One region of the Streptomyces sparsogenes subsp. cuspidosporus genome, then DNA from elsewhere that is predicted to be linked to it. Evidence: riboswitches for the same ligand, from Rfam matches in the RefSeq annotation. Region 1 holds a riboswitch; the other holds the start of a gene.
The links. A riboswitch is a leader RNA that binds a small molecule or an ion and turns the genes downstream of it on or off. The one in region 1 is predicted to bind glycine.

Region 1 (7,774 bases):
CATGGACGCCTTCTTCGCCGCGGCGGAGCAGGCGGCCAAGCCCAGCCTGCGCGGCAAGCCCGTGATCGTCGGCGGTCTGGGGCCGCGCGGCGTGGTCTCCACGGCCTCCTACGAGGCGCGGGTGTTCGGGGTCCGTTCGGCCATGGCGATGGCCCAGGCCCGCCGCCTGTGTCCGAACGCGGCGTACCTCGCCCCCCGCTTCGCCGTGTACCGCCAGGTGAGCGACATCGTCATGGGGCTGCTGGGCGCGCTGTCCCCGCTGGTGGAGCCCCTGAGCCTGGACGAGGCGTTCGTGGATCTGGAGGCCGGCGGTGTCCCGGCCTCCCCCGAGGCGGCGCGGGCCGTGGGGGAGCGGCTGCGGGCGGACATCGCGGCCGCCACCGGGCTGACCGGCTCGGTGGGCCTGGCCGGTTCCAAGATGCTCGCCAAGATCGCCTCCGAGCAGGCCAAGCCCGATGGGCTGGTGCTCATCGAGCCGGGCACCGAATGGGAGCTGCTGGGGCCGATGTCGGTGCGCACCCTCCCGGGGGTGGGCCCGGCCACCGCGGAGGCGCTGCGCCGGGCGGGGATCCACACCGTCGCCGAGACCCGGGAGGCGGGGGAGGAGGAGCTGGTGCGGCTGCTGGGCAAGGCCCATGGCGCCTCGCTGTACGCGATGGCCTGCGGGCGGGACGACCGGCCGGTCGTCGCCGAGCGGGACGCCAAGTCCGTGTCGGTGGAGGACACCTTCGACGTCGACCTCACCGACCGCACCCGGGTGCAGGTGGAGGTGGCGCGGCTGGCCGACCGGTGTGTGCGGCGGCTGCGCGAGGCCGGCCGCTCGGGGCGCACGGTCGTGCTCAAGGTGCGGCGTTACGACTTCTCCACGCTGACCAGGTCCGAGACGCTGCGCGGACCGACGGACGACCCGGCGGTGGTGCGGGAGGCCGCGGCGCGGCTGCTCGAGGGGGTGGACACCACGGCGGGCGTGCGGCTGCTGGGGGTGGGCGTGAGCGGCCTGGCGGACTACACCCAGGAGGACCTCTTCGCCCAGGCCGCGCAGGCCGCCCACGAGGCCGAGGAGGCCCAGGAGGTGACGGAGGGGGCGGGGGAGGCCGGAGGGGCGCCGGAGGCCCTCCCGGCGGCCCTGGAGGAGGGCGGTGAGGACGTCGCCCGGCCCCGCCGCTGGCTGCCCGGCGCCGATGTGCGACACGCCGAGTACGGGGCGGGGTGGGTGCAGGGCAGCGGGGTCGGCCGGGTGACCGTGCGGTTCGAGGACCCCTGGTCGGCGCCGGGCCGGGTGAGGACCTTCGCGGTCGACGACCCGGCGCTGGAGCCGTCGGAGCCGCTGCCGCTGGTGCGCCCCGAGCCCGCCGCCGGCCCGGACGAAAGCCCCGCCATCCCGGACGAAAGCCCCGGCCACGACCGGGACCAGGCTCATGACCAGCACCAGGCTCACGCCCCGGACCCCGGCCATGACCACGGCCCCGGCCACGACCCGGGCCGGGCTCACGACCCGGCCCAGGCCCACGACCGGGACCGCGGGCGGGCTCAGCCGCTCACATCGAGCCCGTAGTGGTGGTAGAGCTGCAGCTCCTGCTCGGGCGACAGATGGCGGCCGACGCCGAAGTCCGGCGCGTCCTTGATCAGCGCCCGCTCGTACGGCACCCGCAGCGTGTCGCCGACGATCTCGCTCGGTTCCAGCGGCACGAACACATCCCGGCTGAACAGCCCGGTGCGTACGGCCGCCCACTCCGGCTCGCCGGTCGCGTCGTCGAGGTAGACCTCGTCCACCGTGCCGATCTTCGTGCCATCGCGGTCGAAGGCCTTGCGGCCGATGAGGGTCCGCGGATCGATGTCGGTCTGCACACTCTCTCCCACAGGTGGCCATTCTTCCGTGACTTCCCGTGATTCCTACGAAAAGCCACAACGCCGCGCGCGTCCACTCGAGCGCTCTCCGAAAGATCCCGCCGACAGGCTCGCTGGTAGGCTGACTGTGGCTGCAGACCCCGTGCGGGAGAGTCCTCCGCCGACGTCGTCGGAGGCGCCGAAGGAGCAAATCCTCCCCGGAATCTCTCAGGCACACGTACCGCGCGGGTGAGGTCACTCTGGAAAGCAGGGTGGGCCACGGGCGAGCACGGCTCCGGGACCCCTCCTCACCGACGGTGAAAGCCGGACCGCCGCCCGCGGACCGGTGAAGCTCTCAGGTCGAGATGACAGAGGGGGAGGCCGTTCGGGCACCCGCGCCGTGGTGTCCCTCATCGGTCGTACAGACCAGGAGGCCTCGCAGATGACCGCCAACCGCACCTCACTGACCGAGCTCGAGCGCGGTACGCCATTCGAGCAGCGCCATGTGGGACCCGACGCCGAGGCGCAGGCCAAGATGCTCGCGCAGGTCGGGTTCGGCTCGCTCGACGAACTCACCCAGGCCGCCGTTCCGGACGTCATCAAGAGCACCGAGCAGCTGGGGCTGCCCCCGGCCCGCAGCGAGGCCGAGGTGCTGGCCGAGCTGCGCGGCCTCGCCGAGCGCAACCAGCTGCTCGCCCCCATGATCGGCCTGGGCTACCACGGGACCTTCACCCCTCCGGTGATCCTGCGCAATGTGCTGGAGAACCCGGCCTGGTACACGGCGTACACGCCCTACCAGCCCGAGATCTCCCAGGGCAGGCTGGAGGCGCTGCTCAACTTCCAGACGGTCGTCGCCGATCTCACCGGGCTGCCCACCGCCGGCGCCTCGCTGCTCGACGAGGCCACCGCCGCCGCCGAGGCCATGGCGCTGTCCCGGCGGGTGGGCAAGGTCAAGCAGGGCGTGTTCCTGGTCGACGCCGACGCTCTGCCGCAGACCGTCGCGGTCATCCGGACCCGGGCCGAGCCCACCGGCGTCGAGGTGGTCGTCACCGACCTCTCGCAGGGCATACCGGCCGAGGTGGCCGAGCGCGGCGTGTTCGGCGTGCTGCTCCAGTACCCCGGGGCCTCCGGCGCCGTCCGGGACCTCCGCCCGGTCATCGAGCGGGCCCATGAGCTGGGCGCCGTGGTCACCGTCGCCGCGGACCTGCTCGCCCTCACCCTGCTCACCCCGCCCGGGGAGCTGGGCGCCGACATCGCGGTCGGCAGCAGCCAGCGGTTCGGGGTGCCGATGGGCTTCGGCGGGCCGCACGCCGGCTTCATGGCCGTTCGCGAGGCCTACGCCCGCAGCCTGCCCGGCCGGCTGGTGGGCGTCTCGGTCGACGCCGACGGCGACAAGGCGTACCGCCTTGCCCTGCAGACCCGCGAGCAGCACATCCGCCGCGAGAAGGCCACCAGCAACATCTGCACCGCCCAGGTGCTGCTCGCCGTGATGGCCGGCATGTACGCCGTCTACCACGGCCCGGAGGGCCTGCGGACCATCGCCCGGCGCACCCACCGCTACGCGGCCGTGCTCGCCGAGGGGCTGCGCGCCGGGGGCGTGGAGATCGTGCACGGGGCGTTCTTCGACACCCTCACCGCCCATGTCCCGGGCCGGGCCGCCGAGGTCGTGACCGCGGCCCGCGAGGCCGGGGTCAATCTGCGCCTGACCGACGCCGACCACGTGGGCATCGCCTGCGACGAGACCACCGGACGGGCCCAGCTGGCCGCCGTGTGGTCGGCCTTCGGCGTGGACGGCGGCCTGCCGGCCATCGACGAGCTGGACGCCGCGGCGGCCGACGCGCTCCCCGCCGAGCTGCTGCGCACCGACACGTATCTGACCCACCCGGTCTTCCACCGGCACCGCTCCGAGACCGCGATGCTGCGCTACCTGCGGCGCCTGGCCGACCGCGACTACGCCCTGGACCGGGGCATGATCCCGCTCGGCTCCTGCACCATGAAGCTGAACGCCACCACCGAGATGGAGCCGGTCACCTGGCCGGAGTTCGGGGCGCTGCACCCCTTCGCGCCCGTCGAGCAGGCCCAGGGCTATCTGACGCTGATCCGCGAGCTGGAGGAGCGGCTGGCCGAGGTCACCGGCTACGACAAGGTGTCCCTGCAGCCGAACGCCGGATCGCAGGGCGAGCTGGCCGGGCTGCTGGCCGTCCGGGCCTACCACCGGGCCAACGGCGACGAGCGCCGCACCGTCTGCCTCATCCCGTCCTCCGCGCACGGCACCAACGCCGCCAGCGCCGTGATGGCGGGCATGAAGGTCGTCGTGGTCAAGACCGGCGAGGACGGCGAGGTGGACGCCGACGACCTGCGCGCCAAGATCGAGCGGTACGGCGACGAGCTGGCCGTCCTGATGGTCACCTACCCCTCCACGCACGGCGTGTTCGAGGAGCACATCGGCGAGATCTGCGCGGCCGTGCACGACGCGGGCGGCCAGGTCTACGTGGACGGCGCGAACCTCAACGCGCTGGTGGGGCTGGCCCGGCCGGGCCGGTTCGGCGGCGATGTCTCCCACCTGAACCTGCACAAGACCTTCTGCATCCCGCACGGCGGCGGCGGCCCCGGCGTGGGCCCGGTCGCGGTGCGCGAGCACCTGGCGCCGTACCTGCCCAACCACCCGCTGCAGCCCGCGGCGGGCCCGGCGACCGGGGTGGGCCCGGTCGCGGCCGCGCCCTGGGGTTCGGCGGGCATCCTGCCGATCTCGTGGGCGTACGTGCGGCTGATGGGCGCCGAGGGGCTGCGCCGGGCGACCCAGGTGGCGGTGCTCAGCGCCAACTACATCGCCAAGCGGCTGGAGCCGCACTACCCGGTGCTCTACACCGGCCCCGGCGGCCTGGTCGCCCACGAGTGCATCATCGACCTGCGGCCGCTGACCAAGGCGACCGGGGTGAGCGTCGACGATGTCGCGAAGCGGCTGGTGGACTACGGGTTCCACGCGCCCACGATGTCCTTCCCGGTCGCCGGCACGCTGATGATCGAGCCGACGGAGAGCGAGGACCTGGCGGAGCTGGACCGGTTCTGCGAGGCGATGATCGCCATCCGGGCGGAGATCGAGAAGGTCGGCTCGGGGGAGTGGCCCGAGGACGACAATCCGCTGCGGAACGCCCCGCACACGGCGGCCGCGCTGAGCGGGGAGTGGGCGCACCCCTACACCCGGTCGGAGGCGGCCTTCCCGGCCGGGGTGTCGGCGTCCGACAAGTACTGGCCCCCGGTGCGGCGGATCGACGGCGCCTTCGGCGACCGCAACCTGGTCTGCTCCTGCCCGCCGCTGGAGTCGTACGACAGCTGACCGGCACGCCCGGTCGGATACGGGGCCGGTGCGGCGCGGGCGCCGGGCCGGCCCCTTGAATCAATCTGCGGGCGGGAGGTGTCGGGCCGCTAGGCCGCGGTGACGACGCGCTCGGCGTCCAGCGGTCGGCGCGGCGCGATGACCTGCCCGTCCGGCAGCAGCTCACCGGTGTCCTCGAAGAGGAGGACGCCATTGCACAACAGGCTCCAGCCCTGCTCGGGGTGGTGCGCCACGAGATGGGCGGCCTCCCGGTCGGCGGAGTCGGCTGACGGGCACGGTGGCTGATGCTGGCACATGGAAGGGATCTCTCGCTGTGGTGTGGTGGGTTTCCTGTGGCTTGCCGCGGCAGTCATGGCCGCCCCCCGTTGGTCAGTCGGTTCGTTGCTCCCAGTGTTGCCCTACGGGCCGGTTCCCGCAGGGATTTCGCGGCACCGGTACTGCTAGATGATGACGCATTCGGGCGTGCGTCGGTTCATCATGGCGGGACTGTTACGAGCCTGCGGCGAAGCGCCCCGTGATCCCTCCTCGGATCACGGGGCGCTTCGGGCGCGGGCGGCGGCCGGCCGCGGGCGGGTCAGGCGGAGGAGCCGAGCAGGGGGGTCGGCGTCGGCGTCAGCCGCAGGGTCAGCACCGGCAGCAGGTCAGCCGCGCGGTGCGGGCGGTGGGCGGCGATCCCGGGCGGGGCGGGGGTCAGCGGCACCAGCAGGTCGGCGGCGGCGAGGTGGCCCTCGGCGGGGTCGGCGGCCGGGTCGCCGCGCAGCCACAGCGTCAGCATGTACAACTCGGGGATGGACAGCAGACGGGGCTGGTACACCGAGGGCAGCGACTCGGCCTGGCGCAGCGCCTGTTCGGCCGAGGCCACGTACGGACCTTCGGAGAAGTGGGAGAACACCCAGCCGTCGGCGGCCAGCATCGCCTCGGCGGAGGCCGCCGTACGGTCACCGTCGCGGATCAGGAACCGCCATCCGGTGAGTCGGGCGCGCGGCGGGCCGTCGGCGGCGGTGATGTCGTCCAGGACGTGGACGGGCAGGGGGAGTTCCAGCTCGAAGGGTCCGTCCAGGGAGCCGAGGACCGGGGTGCGGGCGGCGGTGGGAGAGCCAAGGGCCGTGCGGATGCTGTTCAGAGCAGGCGCTGGAGCCGGAGGGACGTGCAGCGGCATGGTGGGTCGCCTCTCACTTCGGAGACACGGTGGAGCGCTGGCGTGCCAGGTACGAATGGCGCTGGGGGTGTGCGCGGGTCAGAGGGGGCCTGAGCGAACGTCAGGGAACGGTCTCTCTGCCTCGGTTACCGAGCTTATACGACAAGTGTTCCCGTCGTGTTTCATGTACCTGTCCCCGGTATTGCGGGCAAGCACTTATCCGGTCCGCCAGGGCCCGGGCATTTTCGCCGATTCTCTGCCATATGCACGGATATGACCTGGCATTTTAACCCACGCCGGGTAGGCTTGATCTCGCCGGTGTTTTTCGTCACGACAATCCGGTGCTGTGCAGAGCCTATCGGCTGAGCCGCCCGCGCGGGGCGTTATCGATCACATTGGCTGGGCATCATCGAGCGTGATGTACGCGGCCGGCGCCGCTGATCCACTTGAGGAAGGACGCTTCGATGGGGGACAAGGTCATAGCCGGGGAGTTCGATCCGTCCGGCCGGCAGCGGCAGCGCGCGAGGCTCCGGAAGGGCCTCGAGGCGCTGGCCCGGCTCCTGGCCGAGAGGCGATTCGACCGCCCGAAGAATCTCATGGGGCTGGAGATCGAGCTGAATCTCGCGGACGCCGACGGGATGCCGAGGATGATGAACACGGAGGTTCTGGAGAGAATCGCGAGCCATGATTTCCAGACCGAACTCGGGCAGTGCAATCTTGAAGTAAACATCGTGCCCCACCGTTTGTCCGGAAGGGTTCTCGACCAGTTGGCGGAAGAGCTCAGGACCGGGTTGTCATATGCCGATCGCAAAGCCGGAGAAGTGTCCTCCGAGATCGTTATGATCGGAATTCTCCCGACCCTCGCCGCACGCGACCTGGGATCCACCAACCTCTCCTACGACGACCGCTACAAACTCCTCAACGAACAGATGCTGGCCGCCCGCGGCGAGGATTTCCTGATCGACGTCGAGGGCGAGGAGCGGTTCCGCTACGCCTCCGGCTCGATCGCCCCCGAGGCCGCCTGCACCTCCGTCCAGCTACATCTGCAGGTGACCCCCGGCCGCTTCGCGGCCGTGTGGAACGCGGCCCAGGCGGTGGCCGCCGCACAGATCGCGGTGGGCGCCAACTCCCCCTTCCTGTTCGGCCGCGAGGTGTGGCGCGAGTCCCGGCCGCCGCTGTTCCAGCAGGCCACCGACGTCCGTCCGCCGGAGTTCGCGGCCCAGGGCGTCCGCCCGCGGACCTGGTTCGGCGAGCGCTGGATCAATGACGCGTACGAGCTCTTCGAGGAGAACCTGCGCTTCTTCCCGCCGCTGCTGTCGACATCGGAGGAAGAGGACCCGCTGCGGGTGCTGGACGAGGGCGGGGTCCCGCAGCTGCACGAGCTGGTGCTGCACAACGGCACGATCTACCGCTGGAACCGCCCCGTGTACGCGGTCGCCGACGGCGTGCCGCACCTGCGGGTGGAGAACCGG
Region 2 (7,774 bases), on a different contig from region 1:
CCAGCTGAACGGTCCACGGCACCGGCACGGCGCCGAGCGCCCGCCCGAGCGCGTCCACGGCCGTGGCCTGGCTCTCCGGGCCCGGCAGGTCCAGCTCGACGCCGACGAACAGCGCGGGCTGCTCCCCCTCGACGCTGGCCAGCGCGCGCCGGGCGGTCCGCACCCCGGCCACCTTGCCGAACTCGAGCCCGGCGGCCGCCAGGAAGTCGACCGGCTCGTCCTGCCAGTCCGGCTCGAAGAGACGCACCCGGCCGCCGGTGGCCGGGCCGTCCAGTTCGCTGCGCCCGGTCCGGCACAGCTCGGCCACGGCGGGCGGCGGGAGCGGGACGCCGACCGCGCCGCCGGGGTTCACGGCGATGCCGAGCTGGGGCGGCAGGCCGCGGGCGAACTCGACGGCCGGGGCGACGGTGAACGGCATATGGACGCCGACGACCTGGAGGAACTGCTGTTCGGAGCTGAACACCGGGACGTACGCGGCGCCCTCGATCTCCACGGTGGGCAGGTCGAGTCCATTGCTGTCCGGGCCGCCCCCGTTGGGCAGCGGTACCCAGACCTGACTGCGGGCCAGGGTCTCGACGATGCGGGGGCCGGCGCCGGGGACGTCGACCGAGGCGGCGAGCACCTCTTCGAGTTCATTGCCCGGGAACGCCGAAGGGGCCGCAGGGGCGGGATGGGCGGCCTGGTCGAGATGAGGGGGATAGCCGGAATGGTCGGGGAACGCGGGAAACGCACCGTCAGGAAACCCGCCGTGAGCCGGTGCTGGACCGTGCTGCTCCGGGATGCTCATCTTCGTCCAACCGCCATCTCGTCCGACCTGCACAGGCACCCTAACGGCTGTACGGCCGGGCGGCATCGGGGGCCGTCGATCTCCACAGCAAATTCCCAGGTCGACGGCGCGATCCCGGTTGATCCTTTATCACCTACGACCGCTTCTGAACGTAATCGACAAGTTGCGCTCTGTTTGCGTCTTTCGCAGCGTGGTGTCGCGTACGCCCGTACCTCACCACAGCGAAGGAAGGTCTCATGATCCGCGTGTCCCGCAAGGCCGATGTCCTCGTCTCCTCCGTCCTGGCCGGCTCGCTCCTGTTCGGCGCCGCCGGCCTGGCCGCCGCGGCGGCCGACGGATCCGGGGGCACGGCCGGCGCCCCGGCCCCCACCCCCGCGGCGCTCGCCGACACGAGACTGAACCCGGCCCAGACCCAGGCGCTGCGCGACCTGCGCGTCCTCCTGGAGCGGGTGACGGAGCTGGCGCGGGCGGTGGAGGAGGCGCCCGGCGGGGTGCTCTCCGACGAGGAGCTGATCAAGCACGCGACGGCGATCGACAGCGCGGTGAAGGCCGTCCGCGAGTCGGCCGACAAGGCCGGCGCCCCGCGGGCCGCCGCGCACCGCCGGGGGCAGGCCCAGGACCCGACGCCTTCGCAGGGCTCCGGCGAGGGCCAGGCTCAGGGCGAGGATCAGGGCCAGGCTCAGGATCAGGGCCGGATCACCGTGCCGCCGCAGGCCGCCGGGGAGGGCGGGGCCGTCGGGGAGGGCGGGGCCGTCGGGGAGGGCGGGGCCGTGATGCCTCCCTTCGCCGCCCAGCCGACGCCTTCGGACATCTCGACGGACCCGCTGGACGCGCTGCAGCGGGCGATCGACGACCTGCTGGACGCCGTCGCGGCCGGCGACTCGAACGCGGCCACCGTGGCGATCCCCCGCATCGCCGACGCGATCGTCGGGCTGATCGGCGCCGTCGTCGGCCCGCTCCCCGGGCGGGACTTCCCCGTGATGCCCCCGCTGCTGCCGTTCCCGGACGAGGCGACGAGCCTCGCCGAGGACGCGTCGGCCCTCGCCGCCAAGCCCACCGGGCCGACGGCCGCCACGCAGCCGGGCGCCCCCGGGACCGGTGCCCCGGAGCTCGGCGCCGCCAAGCCCGACACGGCGAAGCCCTCCCCCAAGCCCCACACCGACAAGCCCGGCAAGAAGACGGGCAGGAAGACGTCCGAGAAGCCGGCCAAGAAGCCCGGGAAGAAGACCGCCGAGAAGCCCACCACCACGGCCGCCACCCCGCTGGCCGCCCCCGGGTCCGCGCCCGGGGCGGCCGACGACTCCGTGGCCCCCATGCCGCTGCCCCACCCGGTGGACGCGGACGGTGCCGGGGCCGACGCGCGCCCCTGACGGCGACGCCCCGCCGCGCCGCCACCCGCCCGCCGGCCGGCCAAGCAGCCAGCCAGTTCAGTCGAAGGCCGGCCGGCTCGGCTCAGTCGAAGCCGATCCGGCGCAGCGCGCTCGCGGCCGTCCGATCCAGCAGCGCCACCGAGGCGCAGCCTTCGGGCGGCCGCCCGCCCTCCGCGGTCGCGACCAGCCGCCCCACCGCGCGGCGGTGCCGGCCGAAGGCGTAGCGGGAGACCACCCGGCCGCGGGCGGTCTGCCCCTCCAGCGCCACCGCGGCGTCCACGTCGAGCAGCACCATGTGCAGCCCGCGGCCGGTGCGCCGGGCGTCGCGGGCCAGCCAGCGGCGGACCCAGGGGAGGGTGCCGCAGTCGTGCACCACGAGACTGGCCCCCGAGCGCAGCGCCCGGCGCAGCCCGGTGTAGTGGGCGCAGCGCACCAGCGGCCGGTAGAGGGCGTAGGGCAGCCAGTGGGGCATCCGCCGCTCCCAGCGCTCGCGGGTGTCCTGCGAGTCGACCCGCAGCACCGGCCCGCCGCGCTGGTCCAGGCGGGGCACGGTGCGGTCGATCATGGTGCTCTTGCCGCTGCCGGGCAGTCCCGAGGCGACCACCACATCGCCGGCCCGGTAGCGCAGCTCACGGGCGCCGGGCCGCGCGGCGCCGCCGTCGCCGCGCAGGTCCTGGACGGCCGCCGGGCACCCCGGTCTGAGCGCTCCCCCGGTCGGCGCCGCCCCCTGCGTCACCGGCAGGGGCCCCCATGTCGTCGCGTACGTACCCTGCCCCTGCACCGTGATCGTCCTCCTAGGTCCGGTCACTGCGGCTCGTTCCCGAAGAGTGTCAAGAAAAGGTAATGTCCAGCAAGGTGGTATTGCCGTGGGCTGGGCCTCTGATCCCTGTGCATCGGGGTTTCGCCCCGTTGTGAGCCGGGTCCGGGCCGGGGTTCCGCCCGAGCGGGTCTTCCCTTCTCGGGCGTACGTGCGATGATGTTGCGCGCAACTCCATACCGGCCGCTTGAATCCGCGCGGGAGAGTCCTCGGCCACCGGCAGCAGTGCCGGCCGTCCGGGGCGCCGAAGGAGCAAGTCCTCCCTTGAATCTCTCAGGCCCCGATACCGCGCGGGCGAGGCAGATCTGAAAAGCGAGCCGCTGGCGTGGCTCCACCCACGGTGCAAGCCGGACCGCTCTTTGCGACGACGCCCCCGGCGTCGGGCGGAAGGAGGGTCACGGCGAACCTCTCAGGTTCCGATGACAGATGGGGAGGACAGTCCTCGTCGTCCCCGTCACCGTCCCGCCCTGGAGCCAGCCCCATGACCGACGCCCCCCTGACCGGTGCCCCCGTGACCGACGCCCCGCCCGCCCCCCGCCGTACCGCGCTGGACGCGCTGCACCGGGCGCTCGGCGCCACCATGACCGACTTCGCCGGCTGGGAGATGCCGCTGCGCTACGGGAGCGAGCGCGACGAGCACACCGCGGTGCGCACCCGCGCCGGCCTGTTCGACCTCTCGCACATGGGCGAGATCACGCTCACCGGCCCGGAGGCGGGCGCTGCCCTGGACCGCGCGCTGGTGGGCCATCTGTCGGCGCTCGCCGTCGGCCGCGCCCGCTACACCATGATCTGCGACGCCGAGGGCGGCATCCTGGACGACCTGATCGTCTACCGCCTGGCGGAGCAGGAGTTCCTGGTGGTGGCCAACGCGGGGAACGCCCAGGTAGTGCTGGACGCGCTGACCGAGCGCGCCGCGGGCCTGGAGGCGGCCGTACGGGACGACCGGGACGCCTACGCGCTGATCGCCGTCCAGGGTCCGGCCTCCCCGGCGATCCTGCGCGAGCTGACCGACGCGGACCTGGACGGCCTCAAGTACTACGCGGGCCTGCCGGGCACCGTCGCGGGCGTCCCGGCGCTGATCGCGCGTACCGGCTACACAGGCGAGGACGGCTTCGAGCTGTTCGTCGCCCCGCACGACGCCGAGCGGCTGTGGCGGGCGCTGTCCGAGGCCGGTGCGCCGGCCGGGCTGGTCCCGTGCGGGCTGTCCTGCCGGGACACGCTGCGCCTGGAGGCCGGGATGCCGCTGTACGGGCACGAGCTGACCCGCGCGACGACGCCGTTCGACGCGGGGCTCGGCCGGGTGGTGAAGTTCGACAAGCCCGGTGACTTCGTCGGCCGCGCGGCGCTTGAGGAGGCGGGGCGGCGGGCCGAGACCGACCCGCCGCGGGTGCTGGTCGGCCAGGTCGCGGCGGGCCGCCGGGTCCCGCGCGCGGGGTACGCGGTGGTCGGCGCGGACGGCGCGGTGATCGGCGAGGTCACCTCGGGCGCGCCCTCGCCCACCCTCGGCAAGCCGATCGCGATCGCGTACGTGGACGCCGCGCACGCCGCGCCGGGCACGTCGGGAGTGGCGGTGGACATCCGCGGTACCCATGAGCCGTACGAGGTCGTGGCCCTCCCCTTCTACAAGCGGCGCTGAGCGCTCTGCGGGCGGCGCTGGGCGCTGGACGACCGGCGCTGAGCGCTGGACGACCGGCGCTGAGCGCTGGACGACCGGCGCTGAGCGCTCCTGCGGGTGGCGCTGAGCGCTTCCCACGAGCGGCGCTGAGCCGCACCGAGCACGCGCCGGGCCGCCCGGCGCGCGGGCGGCGCCGGGGCACTCCCGTGCGTACCCGCCCATACCGCCTGTCCCACCAGGCAAGACCCGTTTCCCAAGCACTCCCCCGTATCCAGGAGAATCGCATTATGAGCAACCCCCAGCAGCTGCGTTACAGCAAGGAGCACGAGTGGCTGTCGGCCGCCGGCGAGGACGGCGTGTCGACGGTCGGCATCACCGAGTTCGCGGCCAACGCGCTCGGCGACGTCGTCTACGTCCAGCTCCCGGAGGTCGGCACGACGGTCACCGCGGGCGAGACCTGTGGTGAGCTGGAGTCCACGAAGTCCGTCAGCGATCTGTACGCGCCGGTCACCGGCGAGGTCACCGAGATCAACGAGGATGTGGTCAACGACCCGGCGCTGGTGAATTCCGCCCCCTTCGAGGGCGGCTGGCTGTTCAAGGTGCGGGTGACGGACGAGCCGGACGAGCTGCTCTCCGCCGACGAGTACGCCGCCTTCGCCGAAAACTGACCCCCTCCTTCGATCGGGACCCTGATGTCGCTTCTCAACAGCCCCCTGCACGAGCTCGACCCGGACGTAGCCGCCGCGGTCGACGCCGAACTCCACCGCCAGCAGTCCACCCTGGAGATGATCGCTTCGGAGAACTTCGCTCCGGTCGCGGTCATGGAGGCCCAGGGCTCGGTCCTGACCAACAAGTACGCCGAGGGCTACCCGGGCCGCCGCTACTACGGCGGCTGTGAGCACGTCGACGTGGTCGAGCAGATCGCGATCGACCGGGTCAAGGCGCTCTTCGGGGCCGAGGCGGCCAATGTCCAGCCGCACTCCGGCGCCCAGGCCAACGCGGCCGCGATGTTCGCCCTGCTCTCCCCCGGCGACACCATCCTGGGGCTGAACCTGGCGCACGGCGGGCACCTCACCCACGGCATGAAGATCAACTTCTCCGGCAAGCTCTACAACGTGGTGCCCTACCACGTGGACGCCGAGACCGGCCTGGTCGACATGGACGAGGTCGAGCGGCTGGCCAAGGAGCACCGCCCCAAGCTGGTGATCGCCGGCTGGTCGGCGTACCCGCGCCAGCTCGACTTCGCGGCCTTCCGCCGGATCGCGGACGAGGTCGGCGCCTACCTGATGGTGGACATGGCCCACTTCGCGGGCCTGGTGGCGGCCGGGCTGCACCCCTCCCCGGTGCCGCACGCCCATGTGGTCACCACCACGACGCACAAGACCCTCGGCGGCCCGCGCGGCGGCGTGATCCTCTCCACGGCCGAGCTGGCCAAGAAGATCAACTCCGCGGTCTTCCCCGGTCAGCAGGGCGGCCCGCTGGAGCACGTGGTCGCCGCCAAGGCCGTGGCCTTCAAGATCGCGGCTGGCTCGGCCTTCAAGGAGCGCCAGCAGCGTACCCTCGAGGGCGCCAAGCTGCTGGCCGAGCGGCTCACCCAGCCGGACGTGGCCGAGGCCGGCGTCGCCGTGCTGTCCGGCGGCACCGACGTCCACCTCGTCCTGGTCGACCTGCGCGACTCCGAGCTGGACGGCCGGCAGGCCGAGGACCGCCTCCACGAGATCGGCATCACGGTCAACCGCAACGCCATCCCGAACGACCCGCGCCCCCCGATGGTGACCTCCGGCCTGCGCATCGGCACCCCCGCGCTGGCCACCCGCGGCTTCACCGCCGACGACTTCCGCGAGGTCGCCGACGTCATCGCCGAGGCGCTCAAGCCGTCCTACGACGCGGAGGCGCTCAAGGCGCGCGTCACCGCGCTCGCCGACAAGCACCCGCTGTACCCGGACCTCACCAAGTAATCCGGGCCGGAAGGTGGAGGGGGGCGCACCACCCCGGCGCCCCCACCCACCCCGCACCACACGCACGCACTCCGTGCAGATCCAAGGAGCTCCCCCGTGGCCATCTCCGTCTTCGACCTCTTCTCGATCGGCATCGGACCGTCCAGTTCCCACACGGTCGGCCCCATGCGGGCCGCGCGGATGTTCGTCCGCCGGCTGAAGAACGACGGCCTGCTGGCCCACACCTCCGCCGTGCGCGCCGAGCTCTTCGGCTCCCTCGGCGCCACCGGCCACGGCCACGGCACCCCCAAGGCCGTCCTCCTCGGCCTGGAGGGCCACTCCCCGCGCACGGTGGACGTCGAGACCGCCGACGACGAGGTGGAGCGCATCCGCACCACCAAGCGGCTGCGGCTGCTCGGCGCGGAGATCGGCGCCGAGCACGAGATCGGGTTCGACGAGTCCGCCGAGCTGGTCCTGCACCGCCGCCGCTCGCTGCCGTACCACGCCAACGGCATGACCCTCTTCGCGTACGACGCCGATGGCCTCCCCCTCCTGGAGAAGACCTACTACTCGGTCGGCGGCGGCTTCGTCGTGGACGAGGACGCGGTCGGCGCGGACCGCATCAAGCTCGACGACACCGTGCTGAAGTACCCCTTCCGCACCGGCGACGAGCTGCTGCGCCTGTCCCATGAGACCGGCCTGTCCATCTCGGCGCTGATGCTGGAGAACGAGAAGGCCTGGCGCACCGAGACGGAGATCCGCGAGGGCCTGCTGGAGATCTGGCAGGTGATGCGCGGCTGCGTCGAGCGCGGCCTGTCCCGCGAGGGCATCCTCCCCGGCGGCCTCAAGGTCCGTCGCCGCGCCGCCACCGCGGCCCGCGCCCTGCGCTCCGAGGGCGACCCGGCCACCCGCGCCATGGAGTGGGTCACCCTCTACGCCATGGCCGTCAACGAGGAGAACGCCGCCGGCGGCCGCGTGGTCACCGCCCCCACCAACGGCGCGGCCGGCATCATCCCCGCCGTCCTCCACTACTACACCCACTTCGTCCCCGGCTCCGACGAGGACGGCGTCGTCCGCTTCCTCCTCGCCGCGGGCGCCATCGGCATGCTCTTCAAGGAGAACGCCTCCATCTCCGGCGCCGAGGTCGGCTGCCAGGGCGAGGTCGGCTCCGCCTGCTCCATGGCCGCCGGCGGCCTCGCCGAGGTCCTGGGCGGCTCCCCCGAACAGGTCGAGAACGCCGCCGAGATC

Region 2: another riboswitch for glycine. It lies ahead of gcvT (glycine cleavage system aminomethyltransferase GcvT); the one in region 1 lies ahead of gcvP (aminomethyl-transferring glycine dehydrogenase).

Annotation. Positions count from the first base shown of each region.
Region 1 covers NZ_BAAASD010000008.1:249,094-256,867, reverse strand. Annotated here, with positions in the region: gene ABFY07_RS13610 (DNA polymerase IV) at 1-1,555, shown strand, start outside; gene ABFY07_RS13605 (PRC-barrel domain-containing protein) at 1,531-1,860, opposite strand; glycine riboswitch at 1,984-2,081, shown strand; glycine riboswitch at 2,083-2,206, shown strand; gene gcvP (aminomethyl-transferring glycine dehydrogenase) at 2,270-5,164, shown strand; gene ABFY07_RS13595 (DUF5999 family protein) at 5,254-5,460, opposite strand; gene ABFY07_RS13590 (hypothetical protein) at 5,739-6,323, opposite strand; gene ABFY07_RS13585 (glutamate-cysteine ligase family protein) at 6,767-7,774, shown strand, end outside.
Region 2 covers NZ_BAAASD010000034.1:18,775-26,548, reverse strand. Annotated here, with positions in the region: gene ABFY07_RS30625 (enhanced serine sensitivity protein SseB) at 1-787, opposite strand, end outside; gene ABFY07_RS30620 (hypothetical protein) at 1,024-2,157, shown strand; gene ABFY07_RS30615 (AAA family ATPase) at 2,240-2,938, opposite strand; glycine riboswitch at 3,163-3,273, shown strand; gene gcvT (glycine cleavage system aminomethyltransferase GcvT) at 3,456-4,610, shown strand; gene gcvH (glycine cleavage system protein GcvH) at 4,877-5,257, shown strand; gene glyA (serine hydroxymethyltransferase) at 5,282-6,547, shown strand; gene ABFY07_RS30595 (L-serine ammonia-lyase) at 6,644-7,774, shown strand, end outside.